One region of the Desemzia sp. FAM 23988 genome, then DNA from elsewhere that is predicted to be linked to it. Evidence: a T-box and tRNA genes for the amino acid it is inferred to sense, from the RefSeq annotation. Region 1 holds a T-box; the other holds one or more tRNA genes.

Region 1 (15,078 bases):
GTGAGTATGGCAATGGCAAGAATAATAAGAAACAACACGGTATAAGATGAGGGCATTGAAAATCTTTTTTTCTTCTGACTAGTTTCCATGATATTACCTCCTGATAATCTATTAAATCTCTAACTTTATTTTACCATTCGTGTAGTTCGCTTTCAAAATGATACAGACAAACAAAGTGTAGAGCACTTCACATTCTATAAGAAACCTTTATAGGATAAAGAAAAGAGAGAGAGTAAATTGTTTTATTCAAGGCACAGTAAGCAACTTTTCTGTACGGATGATAAGGTTGTGTGCGAAAATAAGTAGGAATACTATAGAAATACTGAGAGGATAGATAAAATGAGTATTGGATATGCCTGTTTAGTTGTAGGAGTGCCGGACACTAATCTCCGAAGGGTGATCAAGAAAAATGCCACGGAGGAAAAATTAAATGAGATTACGCTGCACAATTTGTTAGCGTTAGAAAAAATGATTGATTACAATATTGAAAATGACATCAAGTTATACCGTATTAGTTCTGACTTGATTCCTTTTGGATCCAGTCCAGTCAATAGTTTGCCATGGTGGGATATTTTTAGAGAAGATTTCGAGCGTATTGGCCATAAAATAGCTGAAAGCGATATGCATGTATCTTTTCATCCAGGTCAATATACAGTTTTAAATTCTCCAAATGAAGAAACAGTTGCTAGAGCCGTGGATGATCTAAAGTATCACGCCAAAGTACTGGAGTGTCTCAGTGTAAACAATGAACACAAGATCGTTCTTCATATTGGAGGGATATATGAGGATAAGAAAGCAGCTAGTCTTCGTTTTATTGAAAACTTCCAACGTTTAGATGAAGCGATAAAAAGACGGTTGATCATTGAAAATGATGATCGCTTGTATACACTCAAAGATGTAATGTGGATTTCTGAAAGAATAGGGATCCCAGTAGTCTATGATAACCTGCATCATTCTGTAAATCCTGGTTCTGAGACGAGAAATGATCGAGAGTTGATTACAGAAGTCAATAAAACATGGAAAGCAGGAGATGGTAAACAAAAAATCCATTATTCACAGCAAGCACTAGACAAACGAACTGGAGCGCATACAGCAACTATTTATCTAGAACCATACTTGGATTTTTATAACCAGTTAGATGATCCGACTATCGATATTATGTTAGAAGTGAAGGATAAAAATATTTCGGCAGTCAAATGCATCAATGCTACTCGTCTTGACCGTTCTATCAAGTATTTAGAAAAAGAATGGATGCGATACAAATATCTTATATTAGAATATAGCCCTGAACGGTATCAACAGATTCGAACTTTATTGAAAGACAAAACGGCTTATCCAGTAGAAGAATTTTATCAGTTAGTAGCAGAAGCATTAAAAGAGGAACCTCAACCAGGCAACACAGTAAATGCTGTACAACATGTATGGGGGCATTTGAACGAACAAGTAAATGAAAAAGAAAAAAATGCTTTCGAGCGCAAATTAATAGCTTTTCAAGAAGAGAAAGCTACTGTGAAAAGTATAAAAAATCAATTAAATAAGTTAGCCAAAAAATATTATGAACGCTATTTATTACAATCTCTATTTTTTGAAGGTTAATAAATAATCAAAAAGACAACCTAAACGGACATAAATTTAGGTTGTCTTTTTATGAGCTTTTCAATGTACATCGTATACGATTTAATATATGATGATTGTCGATCAGTAGACTTTTTATTGAACATTAAAAGGAGTTGGAAACATGTTTTTAGCATGGAAAGAAATTAAATATTCAAAAACAAGATTTGCGCTTATTATTGGAGTCATGATATTGGTTTCGTACTTAGTATATTTTTTAACAGGGTTAGCATATGGATTAGCACAAGACAATCGAACGAGTGTGGATAAATGGGAGGCAGATGGAATTGTGCTGACTGATGAGTCTAATTCAAACATCAATATGTCTATGATCACTTTAGGGCAAGCAGAAGAAGTTTCTGGAGACGAAACAGCTTTATTAGGGCAAACAGCTGGAGTTATTCGTAAGGAAGGTACATCTGGAGAAGCAGCAAAAATCAATGTAACTTTCTTTGGTATTGAACCGGATGAATTCATTATGCCAGAAGTCATTGAAGGTGAGCCGTTCTCAAATAATGATGAAGTCGTAGCAGATATTAGTTTAAAAGAAGAAGACGGTATTGAAATAGGAGATGTTGTGCAATTAGCAGGTAGTGACAAGCAGTTAACCGTTACTGGTTTTACAGAAAACGCTAAATTTAATGTTGCGCCTGTTTTATATACTACGATTGCTTCTTTTCAAGAAATTCGATTTGAAAGAATAGATGATTCTGAAGAAGGAAGAATCAGCGCGATAATTGTTCGGGATAGTTCAGAAGGTCTATCAGGTGTAGAAATTGATAATGATGACCTAGTTCCTTATGAAATTGGCGATTATATTTATAAAATCCCAGGATATAGTGCACAAGTATTAACTTTTGGATTGATGATCGGATTTTTGATCGTTATTGCTGCTGTAGTTATCGGGATTTTTATTTATGTCTTAACATTGCAAAAATCTAGTTTATTCGGTGTGATGAAAGCCCAAGGAATCTCTTCTGGGTATATAGCTAAATCTGTTATCGCTCAAACATTTATTTTATCCACTGTTGGTGTTGGTACAGGTCTGCTATTGACTTTAGGGACATCTCTTGTATTGCCAGCTAGAGTTCCTTATCAAAATAATGGTCTCTTCTTAGGCGGGATCACACTTCTATTGATCGTAGTAGCTGTTTTAGGTGCATTGTTCTCTGTTCGAACAGTTGTTAAAATCGATCCATTAGAAGCAATTGGTTAAAATAAGGAGGAAAATAAGTTGAAATTAATAGAATGTAAAAATGTGTCAAAAAGTTTTGGTGATGGTCGTAAAGAAATAGAGGCCTTAAAAGAGACTAATTTTTCAGTAGAAGCCGGAGAATTTGTAGCTATTATTGGTCCCAGTGGATCAGGTAAGAGTACTCTGTTAACGATTATCGGAGGTCTGCAATCTCCAAGTAAAGGAAAAGTACTGATCAAGGATGATCCATTTAGCGAAGAGGAAGAAAAACAGCGTGCTGCTTTACGCTTTAAAGAAATCGGGTTTATCTTGCAAGCTTCTAACTTAGTACCGTTTCTGAATGTGCGAGATCAATTAAGATTAGTGAACAAAGTGAAAAAAACTAAAATGGAACAAAAGCAGACGGATGCCTTGTTAGAAGAACTAGATGTATTGAGACTGGAAAAAAGTTACCCTAGTGATTTGTCTGGAGGGGAACGCCAACGTGTAGCTATTGCGAGAGCATTATATCATGATCCATCTGTTATTTTAGCAGATGAACCTACTGCCAGCTTGGATTCTGAAAGAGCTTTTGAAGTAGTCGAAATTTTAGCAAGAGAAACAAAAAGCAAACAAAAAGCGACTATCATGGTCACACATGATGAACGATTGATCGACAAATGCGACAAGGTTTATGTAATGAAAGATGGGGTCTTAACGTTAAGAGAGAATGATTAAGGCATCATTACAAGAAAGTAGTCAATAGTTGAAAGGAGTTTTAAAATGGATGAATCTATCTTTGAGCGTTCGTTAGAAGACCAACTTTGTTTTGAAGTATACAAAGCTGCTAATGGTTTTTCAAAACTCTATAGAAAAGCTTTGAAACCGTTTCAGTTAACTTTCCCGCAATATCTAGTATTGTTGGCATTATGGGAAGGCGACGGAGTGATCGTTAAAGTGATCAGTGATCGTTTGGGGATGTCTATCGGGACATTAAATCCTATTTTAAATCGATTAACGTTACAAGGTTGGACTGAAAAGCAATCTTCTTCTGAAGACAAACGTGCACGTATCATTACATTGACTGAAAAAGCTGTAAAAGAAAAAAAAACTATATCCATGAGTATTTTACAGGAAGTGATGCAATGCAATCGGTTAGAAATAGATGGTAATCTGTTTCTACAAAATCTGAAGGATTTAAATAATGAATTTGAACGCGTAGAAAAAATAGCTGATGGCAATGAAGAAAAACGAATTGAGGAGAAAAATGGAAACTAAAAAGACAGTGAGCGTTATAGGTGCAGGTGTAGCAGGTTTAGCTAGTGCTATGCGTCTTCAGCATGCTGGTTATAACGTAGAATTATTTGAAAAAGAAGGTATCCCTGGTGGGAAAATGAATTTGATCGAAAAGGATGGCTATCGTTTTGATCTAGGACCTAGTCTTGTGATGATGCCTGATCTTTATCGAGAAGTATTTGAACTTACTGGACGCGATCCGGATGATTATATTCCAATGGAAAGATTAGATCCTATGTACACTGCTCATTTTAATGGTGGGAAAGAACAATTTGATGTGTCTTCTGATTTAGTAACATTGACAAAAACCTTAGAAGAGTTCAGCGCTGAAGATGCACAAGGGTTTATGCATTATTTGAAAGATATTTATGAACGGTTTGTTGTAGCTAAAGACCATTTTCTGCAACGTCCTTTTCGAAATCAAAGCGACTTTTATAGACCTTCTGTCATCAAACAAGCACTTAAGTTGAAAACATTTGACAGTGCTGACCATATGATCAAACAATATGTTAAAGACGAACGTTTACAACAAATGTTGAGCTTTCAAACTCTTTACATAGGACTTTCTCCTAAAAACGGTCCTTTGTTTATTTCTTGGATAGCGCGTCAAATCCCGATTCACTTTTTCGTAAAACACCAAGACTGGTTCAAAACAAAGAATTGGGAAAATTCTGGAGATATTTGGCAGCGTTGGTTTAGAGTTCGAAATTGGAAGCCGCACTTGCCAGATGGGACCCAGATTACCAGAAAAGGATTTGACAAAAGGACTCTGAGACATTTTAACCAGATCAGATTGGAACGATTTATTATTGAAACTCGTCGAGGGGAACTAGCGCATTGGATGATGATTCCGCCTGCGTTTCTATTTTTCTTATGGAATCCTTTGTGGGCTGGATGGGTTATGGTTATCTATGCTGTGATTGTTAATTTGCCATTTATTATTGTTCAGCGATACAACCGACCTCGTTTAGAAAAATTAGGGGATAGAAAAGAACGTAAATTTGCAAAGAACAGCTAAAAGGAGATGTATGATACACTCCCTTTTAGCTGTTCTTTTTTTAGAATAAATCGAGTTGTCTGGGAGCTAGTCCAGTAAAACTGATCCCTAATATATCTTGGAGTTCTTTGGCATTTTTGGCCGCATGTCCTCCTGAGTTGTTATTAAAGATGACAGCTACTTCATCAGATTCTTTTTCCAATTCCAGAATAATCTCTGCAAATTGTTTCATTTCCTCATGACTGTATTCATAAAGTGTTCGTTCTGAACGCCAATTTTTGCTATTTCCACCTTGCCATCCTTCAAAGTTTCTGCCGTGTAATCGTAGAAGTGCCAGATTTTTATTTGTACTTTCAGAAATAAGTGGGACACTATTATTGGGCGTTGGAGGTTGGTCTACTACTGTATGAATAAATTGGTGTTCCTTTAAAAAATATAGAGTAGCTTCCTTATTTTGATTGCTGTACCAGCTGGAATTACGAAACTCAACAGCAATTGGAGTATCTTTCATCCAAGTTCTAACTTTTCTTAAGTAGATGACATTCTCTTTTGTGCAGCCAAAGTAAGGAGGGAATTGGAATAAGAAAGCTTTGATTCGGTTTTGTTCCAACATAGGTTCAAAACGAGTTAGAAAGGCACTGAACATTTGTGCTTCGCTTGAAAAGTCTTCAATCCACTTTTTATGTTGAGTCATAGCTTGATAAGCTTTAGGAAGAAAGCAAAAAGATTCAGGTGTCTTACTCATCCAATTGTGAAGATTTTTTTCTGAAGGAATGGCGTAGAAACTAGTATCCAACTCTACAAAAGGGAAGTGTCCAGCGTAGTCTTCTAATTTTGTACTTCTGCTGGTTTCCAGCAACTCATGATCACTCCACCCAGTCAGACCGATCGTAATCATATTTTTTACTCCTTTACATGATTAATTTTTATTGAGCTCAAAATTAATGCCAACATAAGCATCAAACAAATCATACAATTCTTTATCTGCTTTCTTCAAAGAAATCGGTCGATTACTATCACTTAAAAAGCAGTGTTTGCTTTCGCCAAAAGATCGCAATTCATCTGTCTTTTTATCCATGACACGATAAGAGATCTCTAAGCGAATACCGTTAAATACTTCGATTTTAGGAATGATATACACGTGGTCGTTATACCGAACCATTGATTTGTATTCACAATTCACACTAAGTACGGGAACGATAATTCCGCTTTTTTCCATTTGATCATAGCCAAAACCAATTTGATCCATCAAATCAGTTCGAGCTTCTTCAAACCAACGAATATAATTTGAATGGTGAATGATTCCCATTTGGTCTGTTTCATAATATTGTGCTCGGTGTTCGTATAATTGATAGTCTTTTTTCAACATACTTCCTCTTTTCGGCATAAATTTATTTACAATGATTTCTATATAAACGTTAGTTTTATTTTACCATTTTGTTTTCAGATACCAAAAGTAAATGTAATATATGTTAGTGTCAATATTTTCTCGGTAAAAAAATTTTTTTAAAGTTTAAAGAGAAATTACTCCATTTTTCCAAACAATTATGCGTTGATTTGGCTTTTTGTTCTGTTTTTATGCTAGATAAGATAAAAATGTATTTGGGCTTTTTAACCCGCAGCCCGAATACACTTCGCGTCCGGGGGCGGCGGTGAGCCTCCTCGTGCTAGCGCACTGTGGGGTCTCACCAGTGCCTTTTTAATCCCCCAGGAGTCTACGCCGTATTCGGGCTACTCATCTAAGCAGCCATCTATGTGACTGGCGATATCATCCAGTCTGCTTTTGAAACAGTGCTCTAATATATTATAGCGTACAGCAAATAAATTGAGATGGCGAAAAATAGATTTGCAAGAGGCAGCAGAGTCTCAACTGTTCAAATTATTAATCCTCATATAATAAAAAAACAGTATTAATACACTAAAACACCATAGTAAAACAACAGGAGGATAAACGGCACACTAATTAGTGTGTCGTTTATCCTCCTGTTGTTTTAGCTAAAGGTTAGTGTAATAACTTATTTAAACAATACACTAAAGTTGGCACGAAAATTGCTTATTAATAAGTGAAAGCTAAAAAGCAATGGTCAATAAAAATGATCATGCCAAAATAATTGAGGTCTATTCAAACGAACTATTAGATAATGTAAGGGTGTTCTTATTATTTGTTTCCACTAACTCTTGTTGATCGGATACAATTATCAACGAATCAAAAGTTTAGTTGGAAGATTTAAAAGTTATTATTGATAACAGACAAAATCTAATAGAAGTTTTGAAAAAAGCTAAACTTTAGAGTTTAGAACTAAGACGGATATTAAAAAGAAAGGAGAAAAAGAAGTCAGAGTAAATTGAGAATAAAGTTTTAGATTGAGCTACCTATCGTCAAAAAGTAAAATCATTTATTTAGGAGGTAAAAATATGGTAGGAATTATTCTAGCAAGCCATGGCGAATTCGCTGAAGGCATCTTGCAATCTGGAGCAATGATTTTTGGAGAACAAGAAAACGTTAGCGCTATTACTTTAATGCCAAGTGAAGGTCCAGAAGATGTAAGAGCAAAAATGAAAGATGCAGTTGCGTCTTTTGATGATCAAGATGAAGTGTTGTTCTTAGTGGATTTATGGGGAGGTACGCCATTTAATCAAGCAAATGCATTATTTGAAGAACACAAAGATACATGGGCGATCGTTGCAGGATTGAATTTACCGATGCTGATCGAAGCTTATGGATCTCGTTTATCAATGACATCTGCTCATGAAATTGCAGCACATATCGTTGAAGCGGGAAGAGAAGGGGTCAAGGCTAAACCGGAAGAATTGGTAGCAGACACTGCGAAAGTTCCAGTTGCAGAAGACGGACAACCTAAAGGACCACTTGCTCCAAATACAGTAGTTGGAGACGGAAAAATCAAATTCGTCTTAACACGTGTAGACTCTCGTTTATTACATGGTCAAGTTGCGACATCATGGTCTAAATCTGTAGGACCAAACCGTATCATCGTTGTTTCAGACTCAGTAGCACACGACGACATGCGTAAAAAATTGATTGAACAAGCTGCTCCTCCTGGAATAAAAGCAAATGTTATCCCAGTCGATAAATTGATTGAGATCACAAAAGATACTCGCTTTGGAAATACAAAAGCATTGATTTTATTTGAAAATCCTACAGATGTGATACGTGCAATTGATGGCGGCGTTGAAATCGATGAGGTAAACGTTGGTTCGATGGCTCACTCAGTTGGGAAAGTCGTTGTAAACAAAGTTCTTTCAATGGGACAAGAAGATGTAAAAGCTTTTGAAGAAATGAAATCAAGAGGCATCAAATTTGATGTACGTAAAGTTCCTAATGACTCTCGTGCGAACATGGATGAACTTTTGAGAAAAGCAAAAAATGATTTAGCAAAAGCATAATAATACAATAGAAATAAATTATTTAGGAGGGCTATTATGTCTATTATATCAATAATTTTAGTAATACTTGTTGCTTTTCTAGCTGGTATTGAAGGAATCTTAGATGAATTCCAATTCCATCAACCTCTAGTAGCATGTACTTTGATCGGTTTAGTAACAGGAAATTTGACAGCAGGTATCGTTCTTGGAGGTACGCTTCAAATGATCGCGCTTGGCTGGGCTAACATTGGAGCAGCCGTAGCACCCGATGCTGCATTGGCATCAGTTGCATCAGCAATTATTTTAGTTTTAGGTGGACAAGGGGTTGCCGGAGTTCCAGCAGCTATCGCGATTGCGGTTCCTCTTGCAGTAGCAGGACTTTTCTTGACAATGGTTGTTCGTACATTAGCTGTACCTATTGTACACGCAATGGATAAATCAGCTGAAGAAGGAGATTTCAGAAAAATTGAAATCTTACAAATTTTAGCAATCTGTATGCAAGGTGTCCGTATCGCTATCCCAGCTGCAGCGCTATTATTTATCCCGGCAACAACAGTTCAAGGATTCTTAGAATCAATGCCTGCATGGTTGACAGATGGTATGGCTATCGGTGGTGGAATGGTTGTTGCTGTTGGTTATGCACTAGTTATCAACATGATGTCATCTAAAGAAGTATGGCCATTCTTTGTTCTTGGTTTCGTAGTAGCAGCCGTTTCTGAATTGACATTGATCGCTCTAGGAGCAATCGGAGTTGCTATCGCTCTTATTTACTTGAACCTTTCTAAAATGGGTGGTTCTTCAAGTAACGGCGGAAACAATACTGGTGATCCGCTTGGCGATATCTTAAACGATTATTAATCCTGAAGGAGGAGAAATTGACATGGAAGAAAAAATTACTTTATCTAAAAAAGATCGCTTAGCTGTGGCATGGCGTTCAACATTTATCCAAGGTTCTTGGAACTATGAACGTATGCAAAACGGCGGTTGGGCATTTTCAATGATTCCAGCCATTAAAAAATTGTACAAATCTAAAGAGGACCGCTCAGCAGCATTGAAACGTCACTTAGAATTCTTTAATACTCACCCATATATCGCTTCACCAATTCTTGGTGTTACTTTAGCTCTTGAAGAAGAACGTGCGAATGGCGTTCCTGTTGATGATGTAGCTATCCAAGGGGTTAAAGTTGGTATGATGGGTCCTTTGGCCGGTGTTGGTGACCCGGTGTTCTGGTTTACTGTACGTCCAATGTTAGGAGCTCTAGGAGCTTCATTAGCAATGGGAGGAAATATTCTTGGACCAATCTTATTCTTTGTAGCTTGGAATTTGATTCGTTGGGGCTTCATGTGGTACACACAAGAATTCGGTTACAAAGCCGGTTCTAAAATCACAGAAGACCTTTCTGGTGGTTTATTGCAAGATATTACTAAAGGTGCATCTATTTTAGGGATGTTTGTACTGGCAGCATTAGTACAACGATGGGTATCGATTGGTTTCAAACCCGTTATCTCCGAAGTACAATTGGATGACGGAGCATTTATTGAATGGGATCAGCTACCTGCAGGTGGAGAAGGAATGCGTCAAGCCTTTGAACAAGTAAATTCAGGTATGGCTCTTTCTCCTACTAAAGTGACCACGTTACAAGATAACTTAGACCAATTGATTCCAGGATTGGCACCGTTATTGTTAACATTATTCTGTATGTGGTTATTGAAGAAAAATGTTAGCCCAATTGTTATCATCTTAGGTTTATTCGTAGTTGGTATCGGCGGACACTTGATCGGACTACTATAATAACTGAAAGAAACATCAGTCGATTCAATTCTGTAAATGAATAGTGGATCGTAAAAAGAGCGGCTGGGATTTTTGTCTCAGTCGTTTTTTTTTGTGGTTTATTTGAATGAAGAAACGTATAATGACTGTAAGACGATAAATGAAATGGAGCGGTTTGAATGGTTGAATCAATTAACACAAAAGTGGATTTGGTGATCGATGCCACCGCTTTTACGGGACTAACAGATTATGGGAAAATCATGATCGGTGATAGAGGATTTGAATTTTATAATACGCGGGATCCGCACAAATTTATTCAAATTCCTTGGGAAGAGGTAAATCTTGTGATTGCTTCAGTCATGTTTAAAGGCAGATGGATCCCGCGTTATGCGATCGAGACGAAAAAATCGGGTACGTTTACTTTTTCTTCAAAAGACCCTAAAAAAGTTCTTCGTGCGATACGCGAATACGTTGACCCCGATTACATGGTACACTCATTGAGCTTTTTTGAGGTTATCAAAGGTGCTTTTAAAGCAATAGGGAAGAAGAAAAAATAACTGTTTTTAGTATCAATTTTTTTTGCCATTAGATAAATATAAAAGTAACTTATCGATAATAAGCTTTAAAGTGTGCACTGAGTTTTTTTACTTCTGCTCTCTTGTTCGCTTAGAGAAAAGTTTTTAAATCTTTAATTGAATCTAGAACTAGAATTTGTTAAAATGAAATCAATAATCAAAAGACAGTGATAAGGATCAGTAGGAATGGCTCTTTTTTAGAGAGCGCATGGTTGGTGAAAATGCGCAGAGATACATTTTGAACTCGCCTTAGGAGTTGCTTTGCTGAGAAAGACTTTCAAGTAGGCAGAGACGTTTCATCCGCGTTAAGGATAAGATGAGATTGCAAGAGATTATTGCAGTAAATTTAGGTGGTACCACGACTATAAAATTGAGTTCGTCCTAAGAATACAAGGAATAAATGCCTTTGTATTTTTAGGGCGATTTTTTTTTACACTAATATTAAGAAAAGAGGTAATTAGGAATGAGTTTTAATCACAAAACCATTGAAAAGAAATGGCAACAATATTGGGATACAAATAAATCTTTCCGCGTAATAGAAGATCCTGAAAAAGATAAGTTTTACGCAATGGACATGTTCCCATATCCATCAGGTTCAGGACTGCACGTAGGACATCCAGAAGGCTATACTGCAACGGATATTCTTTCTCGAATGAAACGTGCTCAAGGGTACAACGTGTTGCATCCTATGGGCTGGGATGCCTTTGGTCTGCCAGCAGAACAATACGCACTGGATACAGGAAATGATCCGGCTGAATTTACAGCTGAAAACATTCAAACGTTTAAACGTCAAATCAATTCTCTAGGATTCAGTTTGGACTGGGACCGTGAGATCAACACTACTGATCCAGAGTATTACAAATGGACTCAATGGATCTTTACGAAATTATATGAAAAAGGTTTGGCTTATGAAGCAGAAGTAGCTGTAAACTGGTGTCCTGCTTTAGGAACAGTTTTGGCTAATGAAGAAGTCATTGATGGCAAAAGTGAACGCGGAGGACATCCTGTTTACCGTAAGCCAATGAAACAATGGATGCTGAAAATCACAGCTTATGCAGATCGTTTGCTAGAAGATTTAGAATTAGTAGATTGGCCAGAAAATATCAAAGATATGCAACGCAATTGGATCGGTAAATCGGTAGGGGCCAATGTAACGTTTAGCGTGAAAGAATCTAGTGAAGAATTTACTGTGTTCACGACAAGACCAGATACACTTTTTGGGGCGACGTATGCTGTTTTAGCTCCTGAGTCTGATTTGGTTGAAAAAATCACTACACCAGAACAAAAAGCAGCTGTTGAAGCCTACATCAAAGAGAGTAGTCTGAAAAGCGATTTAGACCGTACAGATTTGAATAAAGACAAATCAGGAGTCTTTACTGGAGCTTATGCAATCAACCCGGTAAACGGGAAAGAAATGCCTATCTGGATCGCAGATTATGTACTGGCTTCATATGGAACGGGAGCTATCATGGCTGTTCCAGCTCATGATCAACGTGACTGGGAATTTGCGACTAAATTTGATTTAGAGATCATCCCTGTACTTGAAGGTGGAGACATCACAAAAGAAGCTTTCACTGAGGATGGGACTCATATCAATTCAGAATTTTTGGATGGACTTGGAAAAGAAGCTGCTATCGAAAAAATGAATAGCTGGTTGGAAGAAAAAGAAATCGGCAAAAAAGAAACGACTTATCGTTTACGCGACTGGTTGTTCGCTCGACAACGTTATTGGGGAGAACCTATTCCTGTTATTCATTGGGAAGATGGTACGACCACTACTGTCCCAGAAGAAGAATTGCCATTGTTGCTGCCAGTAACTAATGAAATCAAACCTAGTGGTACTGGTGAATCTCCGCTTGCAAATATCACTGATTGGGTAAACGTAGTTGATCCAGAAACCGGTAAAAAAGGGAAACGTGACACAAATACGATGCCGCAATGGGCAGGTAGTTCATGGTATCATTTGCGTTACATTGACCCCCACAATTCAGAACAATTAGCGGACCCTGAAAAATTAAAAGAATGGTTGCCGGTAGACATTTATATCGGCGGGGCAGAACATGCTGTATTGCATCTATTGTATGCACGCTTCTGGCATAAATTCTTATACGATATCGGTGTCGTTCCAACAAAAGAACCGTATCAAAAATTGTTCAACCAAGGAATGATCCTAGGAGAGAACAATGAGAAAATGTCTAAATCAAAAGGGAATGTAGTCAACCCTGATGATGTGGTAGAACAATATGGAGCAGATACATTACGTGTTTACGAAATGTTTATGGGACCGTTAGATGCTTCTATTGCATGGAGTGAAAACGGACTAGAAGGAAGTCGCAAGTTCTTAGACCGCGTATGGCGTTTGATCATGGATGAAGATGATAAGTTACGTGATCGTATCACGACTTTTAATGATGGTAAGTTAGATGTGGTATATCATCAAACGGTCAAGAAAGTTACTGAAGATTATGATGCATTACGTTTCAATACAGCCATTTCTCAATTGATGGTGTTTGTAAATGAAGCATATAAAGCAGAAGCGTTGCCTGTTGAGTATATTAAAGGATTGATTCAACTATTGGCGCCAATCGCTCCTCATCTAGGAGAAGAATTGTGGCAAAAAGTGACCCAATCTCAAGAAGGTATTTCTTATGCAGCTTGGCCAACATATGATGAGAAATATTTGCAAAAAGATGAAGTAGAAGTTGTTTTCCAAGTTAATGGCAAACTGAGATCAAAAGTTCAAGTTTCCAAAGAAATCTCAAAAGATGACATGGAAAAATTAGCGATGGCAGATGAAAAAGTCCAGCAATATATTGAAGGGAAAAATATCCGTAAAGTGATCGTTGTTCCTGGAAAATTAGTCAATATTGTAGCTAACTGATCCGTTTCGTATTGGATGGTTAACATTCTTTTTTTCACATTAGGTGTGCTATTATTCTTATAAAGGAATAGTAGCACATCTTTTTATGCCTTATAAAACATTCTTAGGAGGGGTTTTAATGGATGCTGCAAGTTGGTTGGCCATAGGGATAGCTGTAGCAGTTGCCATTGGTTTATTTGATGATAAGAAAAAGAAACGTAAGAAAAAAGAAAAAGATGACGAGCAATAATGGTTCAATAAAAAAGCGAAGAGTCTATTCGCTTTTTTATATGTTCAGGACAAATACAACCCAATAAAAGGTGGAGATACAATGGAACAAAACAGACAAAAGATGATTCGTTTGAACAATGGGCAGCTCATTCCATTAATTGGGCTGGGCACTTATAATATGGATGCTAAAACAGCAGAAGAAACGATCTATAGCGCTTTAATGAAAGGATATCGTTTAATTGATTCGGCTGCGATGTATGAAAATGAAGCTGAGGTAGGTCGTGCAGTTCGAAGAGCAGTAAACAGTGGGATTCCACGTGAAGAGATTACTGTTGTGACCAAGATTTGGAAAACAGATTTGGGATACGAAAAGACCCTGAGAGCTTTTGAGAAAAGTTATGGAGCTATGAATCTGGATGTCATTGATTTAGTATTGATCCATTGGCCAGATGTTTCCAATGACGTGAATATCAAGACTTGGAAAGCATTAGAAGAAATTTATTATAGTGGCAAAGTAAAAGCTATCGGTGTCTCCAATTTTGATGAAGAGCAGTTAAATTACTTATTTGAATGGGGAGATATCAAACCAGTAGTGAACCAGTACTCTTCTTATCCAGGCAACAGTCAGGAAAATTTGCGAGTGTTTTGCGAAAAAAGTGGTATTCGATCGATGGCTTATAGTCCAATTCATAGAGGGAAGACGTTGGATGATAGAGATATCCAAAGATTAGCAGAAAAATATCAAAAAACGCCCGCACAAATTGCACTTCGTTGGAATATCCAACGGGGCGTTATTCCCATACCCAAAACAGAAAGCAAAGATCGTTTAGAAGAAAATTTACAGGTATTCGACTTCACTTTATCTGAAAATGAGATGTCATTATTATTGGCAAAAGGATAAAGGTGTCTACATTAATTCAAAGTAGTTAAAAAAGCATTAAATTTTGATTGAGCTGGCTCTTTAGACATTGCATCTTGTCTACTTTATAAGTAGAATGTAAGCTAGCAAAATATTTTGAGAGTAGGCTTATAAATGTCAAATGAAACGATAAGTAAAAAAACGAAACATGTTGAAAGTGATTCACAGAGTAAAATGTTATCGGGTTCTGCTTGGATGTCTGCTGCAAGTATTATCTCTAGACTGTTAGGTGCTATCTACATTATCCCTTGGATGGC
Region 2 (15,078 bases), on a different contig from region 1:
CACTTTATATAATACATCTTTAAATATACCTTCATCAAATACTTCATAAAATGCACTATACAATGAAGGATCGACCTTATCAAATTCATCCAATAATATAACGTTAGACTCTCTATTCACTAATTCATAAGATAATGAGTCGGTTCCTTGTTCGCCTCCAAAGAGAAAATTATGAGCTCGCTGATTTTGAAACATAGATAGTTGTTGTCTAAAAAATTTCCCACCAAGTATTTCCCCAATAAATTTAGCTGTTTCAGTTTTACCCACACCAGTTGGCCCGTATAACATAATCACGACTGGTTTACTTTTTCCAGCATTTAACAAAGGTACCAAACTAATTAATATTTCCTTTTTTGCTTCACGTTGTCCAATTATATTCAATTCAAACTTATCATTAATGTCTATCAGATTTTCTTCAGTTAACTGATTATATTTATATTCAATTTTTTTAAAGTTTATCTTTAATTCTTTAGCTTGTTCATAAATTTTTTGTGGTGGATTTTGCATGTAAACATTTTCAATATTTAACTTACTAATTCTCGAAAAGAAACTTAAGAGTAAATTTTCGCTTATTCCGTTGAATTCATCTGAAAAACAAACTAAATTCTTATAGGTAGGTTGTTTTTGTTTTGGAGTTTCTTGTCCTTCAACTTTGTGCCATGTGGTATTAGATATAGCTATAAGCACTTCTACTATCTCGCTTAGCGTACTATAATCTTCTAATCTTTCAGTTACTTGTAATTCAAAATGACTTTTGGGTCCTATGAAAACAGTTACTTTATTCAGATTCAACACCTGCCAATACTCCTGCTAATACAACATCAAATAAGGGCAGTATTTCTTGTTCTTGTTCTTGTTTTTGCTCTTGCTCTTGTTCTTGCTCTTGTAATTGACCTTTAACTGTTTCATAATCATCTGAAACTGAAGTAACTGCAGTTGTATTAGTATCTTCTTCATTAGCCATATCCACAAAAAAGTTCTCAACAACCAAATTTTTTTTATCTATTTCTCCTACTCGAATTGCATAGCACGTTATATTCATTGTTTGTAAGTCACCTATGCTGTAATTGTTCTTAAACGTATTATTATTAAATCTTAAGACAACTTTATCTACATCTTTACTTGCTAATATCTCGTAGTAACCTTTAGCATCATTTAGTGTTTCATCTAAAAGTTTTATATCGAAATCTTCCATATCATCTGTATTGTCTTTCATCATTTTTAAATAAGGTGTAAACGTTTTTAAATATGCAAAAGAATTTTTCTCTAAAGTAAGATTATAATCAGTAAATTCGTGTATCTCGGCGTTATCTTTTTTAGCAACAAAGTCTGTTAGTATAGTATTTGACAAGGTTGTTTTAAGCATTTTATTGTTGTTTTTTGAAAATGCAGCTTCTGTTGAGTTTGAAGCACTCGCACCAAAACTCATCATTCCAAACAAAAAGTCTTTAAATTTAACTTTACCCTCAGCCAACAATTGCGTGTTATTGTCAAATGAATTTCCTGCATTTTTTACTATTTCATCGTTAAAAAAATATCTACCATTGTTAATAATATCTAAATATTCCAAAGCTGAGTCTTCATCGAAATAAATAACTTTTATTAGTCTAACGCTATCGGTCATACAATACTCTCCTCAAAAAATATTCTTTTTCAATGCCCTTGTTACTAAATTATAACATTAAAGAATTGTAATATCAGAGCATTAGTAATTAACTGTTAGGTGTTTATTTTTAAATATTTTAGCTTTCAGAGCTGCTTTTTTTAGGTACGTATTTTTAAATTAAAGAAGGTTATTTGTAGCTTATAATTCCACTTAAATAGTGAGGCACATAATCTATCACGCTAGCCCACTCGCAAAAATACAGCCATTTCCCTCACCCTCAAAAGAGTAAGGAAATCAGCTGTAAACGTTAATGCTATACTTTTCATTCAATTTATGCGGCCGAGAAGAGTTGAACTTCCACATCCATATTGGATACCAGCCCCTCAAGCTGGCGCGTCTACCATTCCGCCACGACCGCTTATCGCAACAAAGACTATTCTAACAATATTTCAAAAGATTGTAAAGCAGACTTTGATGGGATATCTGAGAAAACACTCTCTCTAAAATTGCTCTGAATTCTTGTAATAATAAATCGCTAATTGAGTTCGATCTCGTAAATGGAGTTTCTCTAAAATAATGGATAGGTAATTACGAATCGTCCCTTCACTAAAGTGCATTTTTTCAGCAATTTCTTTATTGTTCAGTCCTTGTGATACCCAATACACTAGCTCTCCTTCTTTTTCAGTCAAAAGAGGAAAAGAGGAACCTTTTTTCTGCTCTTTAAAAAAGTATCCAGGAATTTTGACAATAATTTCATCTCCAAATACTCGCTGTCCAGACGCTACTGCTTCAATTGCTGGAATAATACTGTCGTAATCTGTTTTCATCAAATAGCCTTTAGCACCTAACTTCAGCGCATCTATAATGTATTCATCTTCTAAAAAAGTTGTCAGATAAATCAATTTCGCATTCGGGTCCAGTTGAACAATTTGTTTTCCCGCAGTAATGCCATCTAATTCCGGCATACGAATATCAATCAAGACAATATCCGGTTGATATTGTTGATAAAGGCTGATGGCCTCATTTCCATTTTTCCCTGTGTTGCAAATTTGATACGGGTTTGGAAAGTGTTTGGTTCCCATCTCGATGATTGTTTGAAGACCATTGATTACCAAAGCGTCATCATCTATTAATAGAATATTCATCCTGCTTCCCCCTTTTTCGGAATAACAACAAAGATACGAAATCCATTTTCATAATTGAAATGGATATGGCCATTCATTTGGCTTACCCGTTCTTCTATATTCAACAATCCAATACCTTTGGGATGCTTCATTTGATATTCTGACACTGTTCCATTATCCGCTATCAATAATGTCCATTGATGACTTACTTCTGTAAATCGGACTTGAACAGAGGTGGCTGTTGAATGTTTATTGATATTTGTTAAAGCTTCTTTCACTATGTTAACGACTGAATGAGCGGTTTGGTTATCAATCAGTGCATAATTTTTGTAGCGGAAGCTGATAGGGCATTTAGAAAATTGGTGCACAAGCATCCGTAATTCTTCTTCCAAATTCACCGTTGTTTGTCGTTCTGTGTGGATAACCGTCCGCACATTACTCATGCTCGTGCTCAACACTTCTTTTACTTGAGTGAGAGAAGACTTCACTTCTGGTTCAGTAGCTACATATTCTAGAGCACCAATTTGAATAATGGCACTGCTCAACTGATGCCCTAGAAGGTCATGGATTTCTTCTACAATTCTTCTCCGTTCTTCTAAACGAGATGAATTTACTTTCTCATCTTGCAAATGCAATAGGCTATCTTGTTCGTTTTTAATACGCTGATTTAAGAAACGTAATGTATCTATTTCTTCAAATGAGGCTTTTTCAAATGTTTGACTGTTATCAATAACCGTGTGGATAATCGAAGCTATCCAACACAGACTTGTAATAAAAAAACTTATATAAATGGATTGCCCTATCCCTAATCCCAACAAAAGTGGCAATAGAAACAAACTGTAGTTTTTGTAGGATTGAAGAGAATATTCATAAAAAATAAGAGGCCAAAATAAGTACAGTTCAGGCAGGAAAATGCTGGTGAGAAAGAATACACTAAAATAAATGAGATAACGTCTAGGCACATCTAAGTTCTCTGTCAATAAGTACAATGCACCATAAATAACTACTATACATAGTTCCATAATTGGAAATGAATTTGGTTCGATAATCATTTGAAGCAAAAATATCATTCCTAATAAAACAGCACGTATTCCTAGTTCCAACCATCTCATATTCTCCCCTCCTCATAAGAACAGTTTACCATATTTACTAGTTGTTTTTAGTGACAGATGTCATCTGATGAAGTGACAAATTATCATTCAAAATCGCATACCTATTTGACATAATAAAAGAAAGAGTAAGGAGGAGAAATAAGATGGTAATCGAAGTCCATGATTTGGTAAAACGGTATAAAGAGTTAGTAGCACTTGACCATTTTAGTATGTCCGTCAATGAAGGTGAAATTTATGGTCTATTAGGTCCAAATGGAAGTGGTAAATCAACTGTTATCAATTGTATGCTATCTCTTTTACGATACGAAAAAGGTTCTGTAGATATATTTGGAGAAAAAATGCATCCGAACAATTATGACATCAAAAAAAGAATTGGCCTGGTGATGCAAAATATTGGAGTATATGATGAACTCACTGTAGAAGAAAACATCGATTACTTCTGTGGATTGTATATTCAAAATAAAAAACAACGGAAGCAATACGTAGATGAAGCCATTGAATTTGTCGGCTTGGAAAAATTTCGTAATTTCAGACCTAAAAAATTATCGGGCGGGCTCTTGCGACGGTTGAATTTAGCTTGTGGTATTTCTCATAAACCTGATCTGATTATTTTAGACGAGCCGACAGTAGCAGTGGACCCGCAATCTCGAAATCGTATTTTAGATGGAATCAAACAATTGAGAGATGAAGGAAAAACCATTATTTACACCACACATTATATGGAAGAAGTAGAATTGATTTGTGATCGTTTGACTATTATGGACAAAGGCAAAGAAATTATTACTGGAACAAGTGATGAAATCAAAGCTATTTCCCAGCATGGAGAAGTTGTCAAAGCAGAAGTCTTTGATTTGCCGGAAGAAACGCAACTTAAGATTCAACAAATGCCTGAAGTCTCAGGATTCCATTACCACCAAGGTGATTTGACCGTTCATTTCCAAAAAGGAGCTAGTCATCTGATGACTTTAATCGGATTATTTGAAGATGAGCATATCACTCTATTGAACTTAACCGTCCAACGTCCAACATTGAATGATGTCTTTCTGGAAATCACAGGAAAGGAGTTGCGGGACAATGTTTAGTCATTTGCAAAAATATGCTGTTAAAAATTTTTTTCGCAACAAAGACGGCGTAGCATTCGGTGTCATTTTCCCTCTCGTTTTTGGGCTCATTTATCTCTTTGCTTTCCAAGGACTAATAGCGACAGATACTGTTTTAGAAACGGTTCCCGTAGCAATGGTTTTTGAAGGTAACGAAGAAGAAATTGACAGCGCAAAAGATTCTTTTTCTTCCATTGCTACTCCAGCTAGTTTAGAACAGGATGAATTGGTAGCCAATGAACTAACGGAAAATGACTATATGATGTATTACGAAACAGATTCTCAAACAGCTCAGCAACTACTGGAGGATGGTGCAGTGGAGGATATTATTTATGTGGATAACACGGACCAACAATTTGATATCGCTTTGACAGTAGCTCCTAATGCCGCAAATTCTATGTCTTCCACGATTATTTATACCGCCTTGAACACTATGGCCTCTATCAATGGCACAATTAATACACTATACACCAATGCTGCGCAAAGTGATGATCCCCAGCAATCGATTATGGCTGTTAATGAGTCTCTAGCTAGTTCTAATATGTCGAAATCATTCATAGCAGATTCAGCTAAAGATAATGGCACTACTGGGATGAGTATTTTTTATTATGCTTGCCTAGCTTATATTTGTATTTTCTTCATGTCTATTGGGGTTAGTATGGTGACGGACAATGAAGCCAATTACTCTCCAGCTGCCTTGCTTGTCACAGCAAGCCCAGTTCCTAAAAGCAAGCGTTTTAGAGCCATGTTTATCACTGGCGCAGTTTCTTGTTTAGCTATTGTCTATCTCTTATTGATTATTTACAATCTAAACGGCGTTCCACTAGGTAATGATCCTTTTCGTCTAGTTGCATTGATGACACTAGGTGTATTGGTTGGATTATTACTTGGTACGGCAGTAGCTAGTCTCTTGAAGGCTAACACGAAAGTTTTGATTGGTATTTCAATTGCAGTACCGCTTGTGCTTGGTGCTTTATCTGGTTTGATGGTGATTGACTTAAAATATTTCATTATGGAAAAAGCTCCCTGGCTAGCCAAAATCAACCCAGTCTCTCTCATCAATGATGCTATTTATTATTTAAACAGCTATCCCACTTATGAACAATACAACGAGAATATGTTGATTTTAAGTGCTTATGCCATTGTCTGTTTGATGATTACTTTAATGGCATTGAGGAGGACTGATTATGAAAATCTTTAAACTTTTCTATCAACTGTTAAAAGACAATTCAACTTCGATTATTTGGAATGTCTTATTGCTATTGGCAATTGTTATTCCTGTAAATGCCCTGTTCAGTAACAGCTATACTAGTCAATTTGAAGTGGCACAAAGTGATATCGGAATTATCAATTACGATGACGATGACCCAGTCTCACAAAGCTTGCTGAATTATTTGGAGAAACAGTTAAATGTAGTTCCGGTTAGCAATACACCGGAAGATATCGCTGATACTCTTTACTATCAAAATGCAGATTATATTTTAACCATCCCAGAAGGTTTTGGAGAATCCATTATTGATTCTGCTAAAGAAGACATTCCATTAGAGAAAACCGTCACACAATCCTTAGAAAACGAAGCTTTTGTAGATATTTTAATCAATACCTATCTAACGAATTTACAATTGCTCTCTTCTCAAATAACGGATTTTACGGATTCCACTCAACTAACTTCGGCTCTAGCCGACCTAAATCAACAAGCAGACCAGTCAAATGTAGAGATTATCCCTTCTGAAACCAATGCAAACGTTTCTCTGCTGGCGTTTGGTACCAACTACGCTTATTTTATTTCTTATATTATGATTACCACGTTCATCACCACTTTTGGGTATGCCATACTTGCTATGCGAAATCCTGAAATTATGAAGCGAGACCGGATGGGAATGGTAACAGAAAGTCAGCGGTGGGTACAAATCTTATGGGGTTGTATTACATTTAGTATAGTATTTTGGTCACTTTTGATGGTCGGGGCAATCGTCCTCTATGGGGTAGAGACTATTTTTTCTCAAAAAGGATTGCTGTTAGCACTCAATAGCTTTATTGCAATGTTTGGTATTCAAGCAATGGCCTACTTCTGTGTCACTATAGCCAATTCTAAAGGAGCCATTTCATTTTTATCAACAACAGTCAGCTTGGTGCTAGCCTTTGCCAGCGGTATATTTGTACCGCGTGCATTTGTCAGTCCCCTAATGCAACAAGTCGCTTCTTTTGCCACCCCTATTTGGCAAGTTAAGGGAACAGAAATCGTTCTAGACAGCACGACACTTTCGTTAGAGAGCATTCAGCCTTTTTATACGATGTTAGGGACACAAATACTGATTGGGTTTGCTTTTTATGCCGTCAGTTTTGTCATCCAAAAATACCGACAGCAAAATAGTATTTACTAATAACAAAAAGAGCGTGGAACAGGACGTTTAAAAAAGCGGACCATTATTTTGGTCCGCTTTTTGCAATCATTTTATTTTCCCCATTGAGAAGGATTTTTACGCCATTCTTCTAACAACTGCTTTTCTTCCGAGTCAATAGTGCCTTTTTCTACAGCTTGTTCGATTAAAGTCGTATAGTTTGAAAGTGTGTGTATCTCAAATCCAGCTTTTCCGAAGTTTTCTTTCGCTGCAGGAAGTTGATAGCTGAATATTGCTGCACATCCTAAAACTTCTCCGCCAGCTTGTTGAATGGCTAATGCAGCATCAATGACACTTCCACCTGTGGAAATCAAATCTTCAATACAAACCACTTTTTGTCCACTTTGAAGGCGTCCTTCGATTTGATTTTGTTTGCCATGATCTTTAGCTTTACCACGGACATAAATCATCGGCAAATCTAATTTTTCCGCCACCCAAGCAGCATGAGGAATCCCAGCTGTAGCCGTTCCAGCAATCACTTCCGCATCTGGATAAAATTGTTGAATCAAGTCGGCCAACCCTTTAGCGATTTCTTTTCGCACTGATGGGTAACTCATCGTAATACGATTATCGCAGTAGATTGGACTTTTGATACCGCTCGCCCAAGTAAAAGGTGCTTTCGGACTCAAACTGACTGCCTCACATTCCAATAATAAATCTGCAAATTTAGTCTCTTGATTCATCTTATTTCTCCCCATTCCATTGGTTGGTGATGTTTTTATAAGCTTTTACTGGGTTTTCAGATTGTGCAATCGGACGTCCCACAACAATATGAGTAGCTCCTTCTTTTAACGCTAACTCAGGCGTAGCTACACGTTTTTGATCTCCAATGTCAGCTCCTGCAGGTCTAATGCCGGGAGTCACACATAAAAATCCTTGACTAGTCGCTTCATGAATCATGCGAGCTTCTAGTGCTGAACACACTACTCCATCCAATCCCGCTTGATAAGCCAATTTGGCATATTGAGTGACACTTTCTTCTAACGAATGTCCAATCAGTTGTTCGTTTTGCATTGCTTCTTCTGTAGTAGAAGTCAGCTGAGTTACAGCAATCAGTAATGGACGATTACTCCCTTTTTTGGTTCCTTCTTCCAACCCTCTCATGGCCGCTTCCATCATCTCTTTTCCACCAGCTGCGTGTACATTTACCATATCCACTTCTAAAGTTGCCAAAACTTTCATCGCTCGATAAACAGTATTGGGGATATCATGCAATTTTAGGTCCAAAAAGATTTGATGGCCTTTATCCTTTAAGTCACGTATCAAACTTGGACCTTCACTGTAATACAATTCCATCCCAACTTTTAAAAATAAGGATTCTTGTTCGAAAGACTCTAGAAAAGACATTGCTTCTGCTTTAGACGGCACATCTAAAGCAATAATAGGTTTGGTCATCATTTGTTTATCCTCCATGTCGGTTTGGTTTCGGTTTGTTCTTCCAGTAAAGTAGCTACATGTGACACTTCATATGCTGTTGTAGTAGAGCTGCGAGGCCTAGCAATTTTGCAAAAAAGATAAAATTTTATGAACAACCTCTCGCTTACGCTCAATCTTGTACTGTTCGACTAAACCAGCTGAAGCTGGAAGTCTCCCAGCAAAAAAAGCACTCCTAGCCTGTAGATGGGCATAGGAGCGCAAAGAGAGTATAACTTTTCCGCACTTCCTTTCAGCCTCACAGGACTCAATTAAGGAAATCTTTTGTATTTCATTGGTTCTAATCTTAGCGAACTGAACAGGGGTTGTCAACGGAAAATTTTATACTTGCCAGAATGAAAAATTATGGCTATACTGTGTGAGAACTAAAATAAAGGATGTCAGAGAGCATCCATTTTAAGGAGAGATGTCGTTATGGCTAGTACAACTATGCCCAAAAATAAACAGAAAGCCCTCTTTGCGGCCTTAGCCGGATCTGGGATGGACGATTTGAATGTCATGTTTTTGTCATTCGCTTTATCTTCCATCATCACAGATCTTGGTATTACAGGCGCCCAAGGAGGGTTTATTTCTACTATCACGAACCTCGGTATGCTATTAGGCGGCCTAGTGTTCGGTGTGTTAGCAGATCGCAAAGGAAACCTTAAATTATTCAAATGGTCGATCCTGATCTTTTCACTCGCCACAGCAGCCTTGTTCTTCGCAGATTCGTTCTTCTGGGTTTGTGTCCTCCGTTTTATTGCTGGAATTGGAGCTGGTGGAGAATACGGAATTGCAATGAGCATCATTGCTAAAGTATCGCCTCCGGAAAAATTAGGTGTCATGTCTTCTTGGAACGGCGTCGCTGGTCAAATAGGATCCATTGCAGCTGCTTTATTAGCAGGAGCCATGATTCCGCTGCTTGGTTGGAGAGCTTTATTCTTATTCGGATTAATCCCGATTCTCTTAGTCATTTGGCTGCACGCTTCGGTGGATGGGGAGTTTGAACTGATGGCCTCTGCTGAAGAAATCACAAAAGAAAAACCTTCCTTAAAAGAATTGTTTAAAACAAAAGAATTAACACGAACCACTATTGCTTTAATGTTTATGGCCACCGTTCAAATTGCGGGCTACTTTGGTCTGATGAACTGGCTTCCTTCCATCCTGCAAAAACAAATGGGACTGTCTGTTACTGGCTCTTCTCTTTGGATGGTCGTAACGATTGTCGGAATGTGTGCCGGAATGCTGACTTTCGGACGTTTACTGGACAAATTCGGACCACGCATCATCTTCGCTCTGTTTTTATTGGTAGCAGCTGCCTCAGTCTTCTTGTTTGTCTACGCCAATAGCCAATTGACATTATTGTTTGGCGGAGCATTTGTCGGGTTCTTCGTAAATGGGATGTTCCCAGGTTATGGAGCTGTCGTCAGTCAATTGTATCCTGCACGAATCCACTCTATCGCAAACAATGCTGTATTAAACGTAGGTCGAGCAATCGGCGGTTTCTCTTCACTTGTAATTGGTTTTCTGATGGACAATTACAATTTACTGATCGTCATGGGATTCTTATCGGTCTTGTATCTAACAAGCTTTGTCGTAATGATGACGATTCCTGGATTGAAAAAGAATGCTTATATGACTGTTCGCGCAAAAGCAGTTGAAGTTTAAAAACTAATTAGCCAGAAAAGCCATGCAGTTCAATAAACTGCATGGCTTTTTGTTTTGACCTGGGATTCTTTTTATTCAACAATGGAGACTTCGCGCGCGGTTTCTGAGATTCTCAGCGCTTTTTTACTTCTGATATATCCTTCCAACTTAATTTTCCGTAGTTTCACCTGATTCGCACGGTACTGAATAGAAATCGCAATCGGATCTTGTTCGTCTTGTCCTGCTTGTGCAAAAAAAGAATGAATGGCTACTCTTTGATAAGCTGAAACGACTAATGCTCTCGGAGTTGATTTGACATATAAATCAGTGTATTGCGGCGAATCCGAGACTAAATAAGCAGCTCTGATTCCATAAGCAGATTGGGATTGGGTATCTTCTCCTTGATGGTGGCCGATATGGCGAAAATTATACGAGCGATTGTCGTGATACGAATAATGCCCGATAATTTGTGTATCGGAAGCTGCTGAACTGGTTTCATGAGCTTTGATTTCTACACCACCAAAGCAAAAAGCCGTTCGATTATTTGCCAGCACCACATGCTGAGAACCGTCATCTACTTCAATGCCGTTTGAATTGGAAAAGCCTATTTTATGAGCTCTCCCACTTGGATGATGAAGATAGCTGTTCGTAATAAGCAAATCATCACTATGGTGAGTCGTAATCCCATCATCTCCAAAACCCATCACTTCCACCTCATCCAGCCAGACAAATCGACTTCCCAAAATCGAACGTCGACCATCACCAAAATAATTGTACCGAACGGAAGTAATATCTACTCCATGTAAGCCTGGATTGATGATCTTCACTTTTTTGATGTGTGCAAATTGAACATGTGCTAGTGTGATTCCGCTCGAAGTCGTTCCTCCAGCAGAGGTGCGTTCTTCTTTGGGAAGTCGTTCCACATTCCAATCCAATGTCATATGAGCGATCTCAATATGATGATTCCCTTTCAAACAATCTTTATTCGTTAGCAAGCGTTCTTTTTTTGGTGATTCGTCTGCTAAGATCAACACTGTTTCTTCTGTATCGGATCCTACTAAAGCAGTATAAGACGGCAGTTTTAATCCCCGAGTACAGAAAGTTCCTCCCGGCACAAAGACTCTTCTCCTACCATTCCCGATTGCCTGCCGGAAAGCTTCTGTACAGTCTGTTTGTCCATCACCGACCGCTCCAAAATCCGTTACAGAGACTTGTTCCAGTTCCGATAACTCTTTCATGGCTTGGGAAAACAGCCCTTTCCAATAAGGGCGGATCAATCCAGATTGATCGATAGCAACAGGCGGTGCTATCGTGTAATCCCTTTTGGGCTTCGTCAATAATGGCAAATACAACAAATCTTGCCAGTTGATTTTTCTCTTTGGCAGACTGTTTAGTGAGCGAAATAATGCTTCCGTTCTTTGAATAGTTTTCCTTTTTTGTTTGTTGTCTAAATAATCCGGAAATTTTTCAGCTATCAACTCCTGAGTCACAGTAGAATGAGACATCTTTTTCGCACCTTTCTTTTTACATCTCTCAGACTTCTTTCTGTCATTATAACAAAAGAGGCGTTGAACAGCATTTCTGCTGTACCGCCTCTTTTTTATTCGTACTAATTAGAATCCATACTCTGCTTCTTTTGCTTCTCTGATTTTTTGGTACGTTTCTGTCAACACTACTGTGTCTTCGATTAAATTTTCAATGCGGAAATGGATGTCGTCGTTGATTAGTTCTTTACGGTAGATATCTTTTTCTTCAATAAAGACATAGCGCTGCACCACTTGGGCTTTCATATAAGCCAAGATGGGTTTTATTTGTTGTTCAGCAATCAAATAATGTTTCGGAGAACCGGCTGTCACGATCACAGAGGCTACTTTATCTCTGAAAGCATTTTGCGGCAATAAGTCGAAGACATTTTTTAATGAGGCCGGGATAGACGCCTGAAAGATTGGTGATCCGATAATCAAAGCATCTGCAGCCATAATCGTTTTCGTGATGTAACCCGTGTCCCCTTCATATTCCAAATAATTCCGTCCATCACTGAACTGCATATCGTATTCTGCTAAATCGATAAGAGTAGTTTCGATCTCCGGGTATTTTTCTGATAATACGTTGATCGTATAATCCATGGCTACTCGAGTTTTGGTCCCCACATTCGAACCAGATAACAAGACTACATTCATTTATTTCACTCCTATTTTTTCTTCGTGTATTTCTTAATCGCGGGTAAAATATCGTTGCCGATAATCTCAATATTCTTTTGCAATTTATCAAATGGAACTCCACCGAAGTCCATTTGCGCAATGTAACGCTGGTGTCCAAATGTTTCGTATTGATACAAGATTTTTTCAATGATTTGTTGTGCACTACCAATATTCATCACATTTCGGGTATCTGCTCCCTGAGCAAATTGCTGCTTTGGATAGGGCGAGCCATTCACCAGCTGCAAGCCCTGATTGATATAGGGATATGCTTCTTTAAAGGCTTGTTGAGTGGTTTCTGCCACATAAAAGAATCCTGCCGTTGCGACAGGAAATTCTGCAGGTTCAAAACCTGAACGGCTAAGCGCTTCTCTGTAGGCGCGTATAGAAACCTCAAATGAACTGACTGGCCCCCCTAACATCGCTATAAACATGGGTACTCCAGCGAAACCAGCTTTGATGGCACTTTCTGGCGGTCCTCCAACTGCTCGCCAAAGCGGCAATGAACCCTTTACAGGCCTAGGAAGAATGTGGGCGTTTTTTAACGGTCTGCGGAAATTTCCTTCCCAATTGACAACTTCTTGCTCATTGATTTGCTTCAACAAGTCAAATTTTTCTTCAAATAATTCTTCGTAGTCTCTAAGGTCATACCCAAGCAAATCAAACAGACCGACTCTCGATGCACGACCTGCAATGATTTCTGCACGTCCATTCGAAATGAGGTCCAATGTAGCAAAATCCTCATACACACGTACAGGATCTGAAGTGCTGATAATGGTTGAAGAGCTGGCGATCTTAATTTTATTCGTGGCTTGGGCAATGGCTGCCAATACAACTGAATGTGCTTGAGTGGTAAAGTATTCTTGATGGCTTTCCCCGACACTGAAAAAATCTAATCCAGCTTGTTCTGCCAATTTAGCTAATTCAATGATTTCTTGAATCCGTTGTTCTGACGAGATACGCTTGCCTGTTGCAGGATCAGGAATGTGATCGCCTAATGTGTACAATCCAAATTCTAATCCCTGGCTGGGATCTATCCGGTATTTTTCCATACTTTGTATCTCCTTTGATTTGTTCTTTATTTGTGTCAAGTTGCTTACTTTTTAGAAGTGTATTTTTATATTATATAGGAAAATCTATAAATTGTAAGTATTTATTTTTGATTCTGCTGACAAAAGCAAAAAAAACTCAGAAAATTGATGCCAATTTTCTGAGAATTTTTTTAGAAAAAGTTATTAGACTTGTTGTTCTAGTCGTTCTGGTTTCAATTTCAGTTTTCCTCTGCAAACACCGCAACAATATTTTTGTGTATTCATTCTTCGTTTGCGGTAATATCTCTGAGCGCATTCTTTACACTCATAGATCCAAAAATGAGTTTTTTAGGTTTGGCAAGAGATTTTACATACCGAGAGCCGCCGACTTGTTGGAGCAACAGCTTAAAGTCCGCATCACGATGTTGAAACCCTTTGTTCGCCAAATGTAAATGATAATGGCACAACTCATGCTTGATTACTCCTAAAAATTCCTCCATCCCAAATGTTTCAAAAACTTTGAGATTAAAATCCAAATCGTGACTTTCCAAATGATACCTTCCACCAGTTGTCCGTAACCGTTTATTGAAACTGGCTTTATGGTTGAAAGGTGCACCAAAATCTGTCAAAGAAATTTGTTCTACCAGCACTTGTAGTTCATCAGGACTCAACTGTACACCTCCTTATCATTTCAATCGTTTGAATGGTTGCTCTTTATTTCTGTGGATCCAACATGGTCAAGGAAATCCGACCTTTTTTCACATCGATTTGATCTACCCAAACGGTTACAATATCACCGACTGCTACGACATTAGTCGGGTGCTTAACAAATTTTTTGCTTAATTTGGAAATGTGTACTAATCCATCTTGCTTCACACCAATATCCACAAAAGCTCCAAAATCAATGACGTTTCGCACAGTTCCCTCTAGTTTCATACCGGGTTGAATATCTTCCATTGACAATACATCTTGGCGCAATAATGGAGCCGCCATGTCATCTCGTAAATCTCGGCCTGGTTTGACTAAAGCATCAATAATATCTTTTAAAGTTTCTTTCCCTAACTCTGTCTTTGTAGCCAATTCATCCAAGTTTACACGAGATAAAGCTTCTTTAGCAGCTTCTGTTCCTACATCTTTTAAAGTTAAGCCAGTATATTCCAAAACTTGCTCCGCTTCAGCATAAGATTCGGGGTGAATTCCGGTGTTGTCTAAGACATTTTTTCCACCAATAATACGCAAGAATCCAATAGCTTGCTCGTAAGCTTTAGGTCCTAGACGAGGAACCTTTTTCAATTGGTTTCGTTTTTCAAAACGGCCATTTTCTTCCCGATAGGATACAATATTTTTAGCCGTCGTTTTCGTTAATCCAGCCACTCGCTGCAATAAAGAAGTACTGGCTGTATTTACGTTTACTCCAACTTGGTTAACAGCTGTTTCAACCACAA

What was found. A T-box is a leader RNA that pairs with one kind of tRNA and senses whether it is charged. The one in region 1 lies ahead of leuS (leucine--tRNA ligase), so its partner is inferred to be a tRNA-Leu.
Region 2: it encodes a tRNA-Leu, which carries the amino acid that the T-box ahead of leuS (leucine--tRNA ligase) is inferred to sense. The anticodon was not compared.

What each region holds. Positions count from the first base shown of each region.
Region 1 is NZ_JBGQQS010000002.1:17,740-32,817, forward strand. It holds gene ACEN4L_RS01560 (YfcC family protein) at 1-89, opposite strand, end outside; gene uvsE (UV DNA damage repair endonuclease UvsE) at 340-1,596, shown strand; gene ACEN4L_RS01570 (ABC transporter permease) at 1,739-2,830, shown strand; gene ACEN4L_RS01575 (ABC transporter ATP-binding protein) at 2,849-3,526, shown strand; gene ACEN4L_RS01580 (MarR family winged helix-turn-helix transcriptional regulator) at 3,572-4,066, shown strand; gene ACEN4L_RS01585 (NAD(P)-binding protein) at 4,056-5,102, shown strand; gene ACEN4L_RS01590 (DUF72 domain-containing protein) at 5,143-5,979, opposite strand; gene ACEN4L_RS01595 (acyl-CoA thioesterase) at 6,001-6,447, opposite strand; gene ACEN4L_RS01600 (mannose/fructose/sorbose PTS transporter subunit IIA) at 7,497-8,486, shown strand; gene ACEN4L_RS01605 (PTS mannose/fructose/sorbose transporter subunit IIC) at 8,523-9,323, shown strand; gene ACEN4L_RS01610 (PTS system mannose/fructose/sorbose family transporter subunit IID) at 9,346-10,257, shown strand; gene ACEN4L_RS01615 (DUF956 family protein) at 10,416-10,793, shown strand; T-box leader at 10,970-11,198, shown strand; gene leuS (leucine--tRNA ligase) at 11,275-13,692, shown strand; gene ACEN4L_RS01625 (aldo/keto reductase) at 14,003-14,803, shown strand; gene ACEN4L_RS01630 (polysaccharide biosynthesis C-terminal domain-containing protein) at 14,936-15,078, shown strand, end outside.
Region 2 is NZ_JBGQQS010000012.1:63,405-78,482, reverse strand. It holds gene ACEN4L_RS08395 (AAA family ATPase) at 1-795, opposite strand, end outside; gene ACEN4L_RS08390 (DUF6414 family protein) at 779-1,624, opposite strand; tRNA gene ACEN4L_RS08385 (tRNA-Leu) at 1,941-2,024, opposite strand; gene ACEN4L_RS08380 (response regulator) at 2,107-2,751, opposite strand; gene ACEN4L_RS08375 (sensor histidine kinase) at 2,748-3,842, opposite strand; gene ACEN4L_RS08370 (ABC transporter ATP-binding protein) at 3,986-4,924, shown strand; gene ACEN4L_RS08365 (ABC transporter permease) at 4,917-6,143, shown strand; gene ACEN4L_RS08360 (ABC transporter permease) at 6,130-7,326, shown strand; gene pyrE (orotate phosphoribosyltransferase) at 7,398-8,027, opposite strand; gene pyrF (orotidine-5'-phosphate decarboxylase) at 8,029-8,742, opposite strand; gene ACEN4L_RS08345 (MFS transporter) at 9,193-10,425, shown strand; gene ACEN4L_RS08340 (glycosyl hydrolase family 28-related protein) at 10,497-11,909, opposite strand; gene ACEN4L_RS08335 (NADPH-dependent FMN reductase) at 12,018-12,584, opposite strand; gene ACEN4L_RS08330 (LLM class flavin-dependent oxidoreductase) at 12,596-13,654, opposite strand; partial or broken gene ACEN4L_RS08325 (SprT family protein) at 13,838-14,304, opposite strand; gene ACEN4L_RS08320 (Tex family protein) at 14,348-15,078, opposite strand, start outside.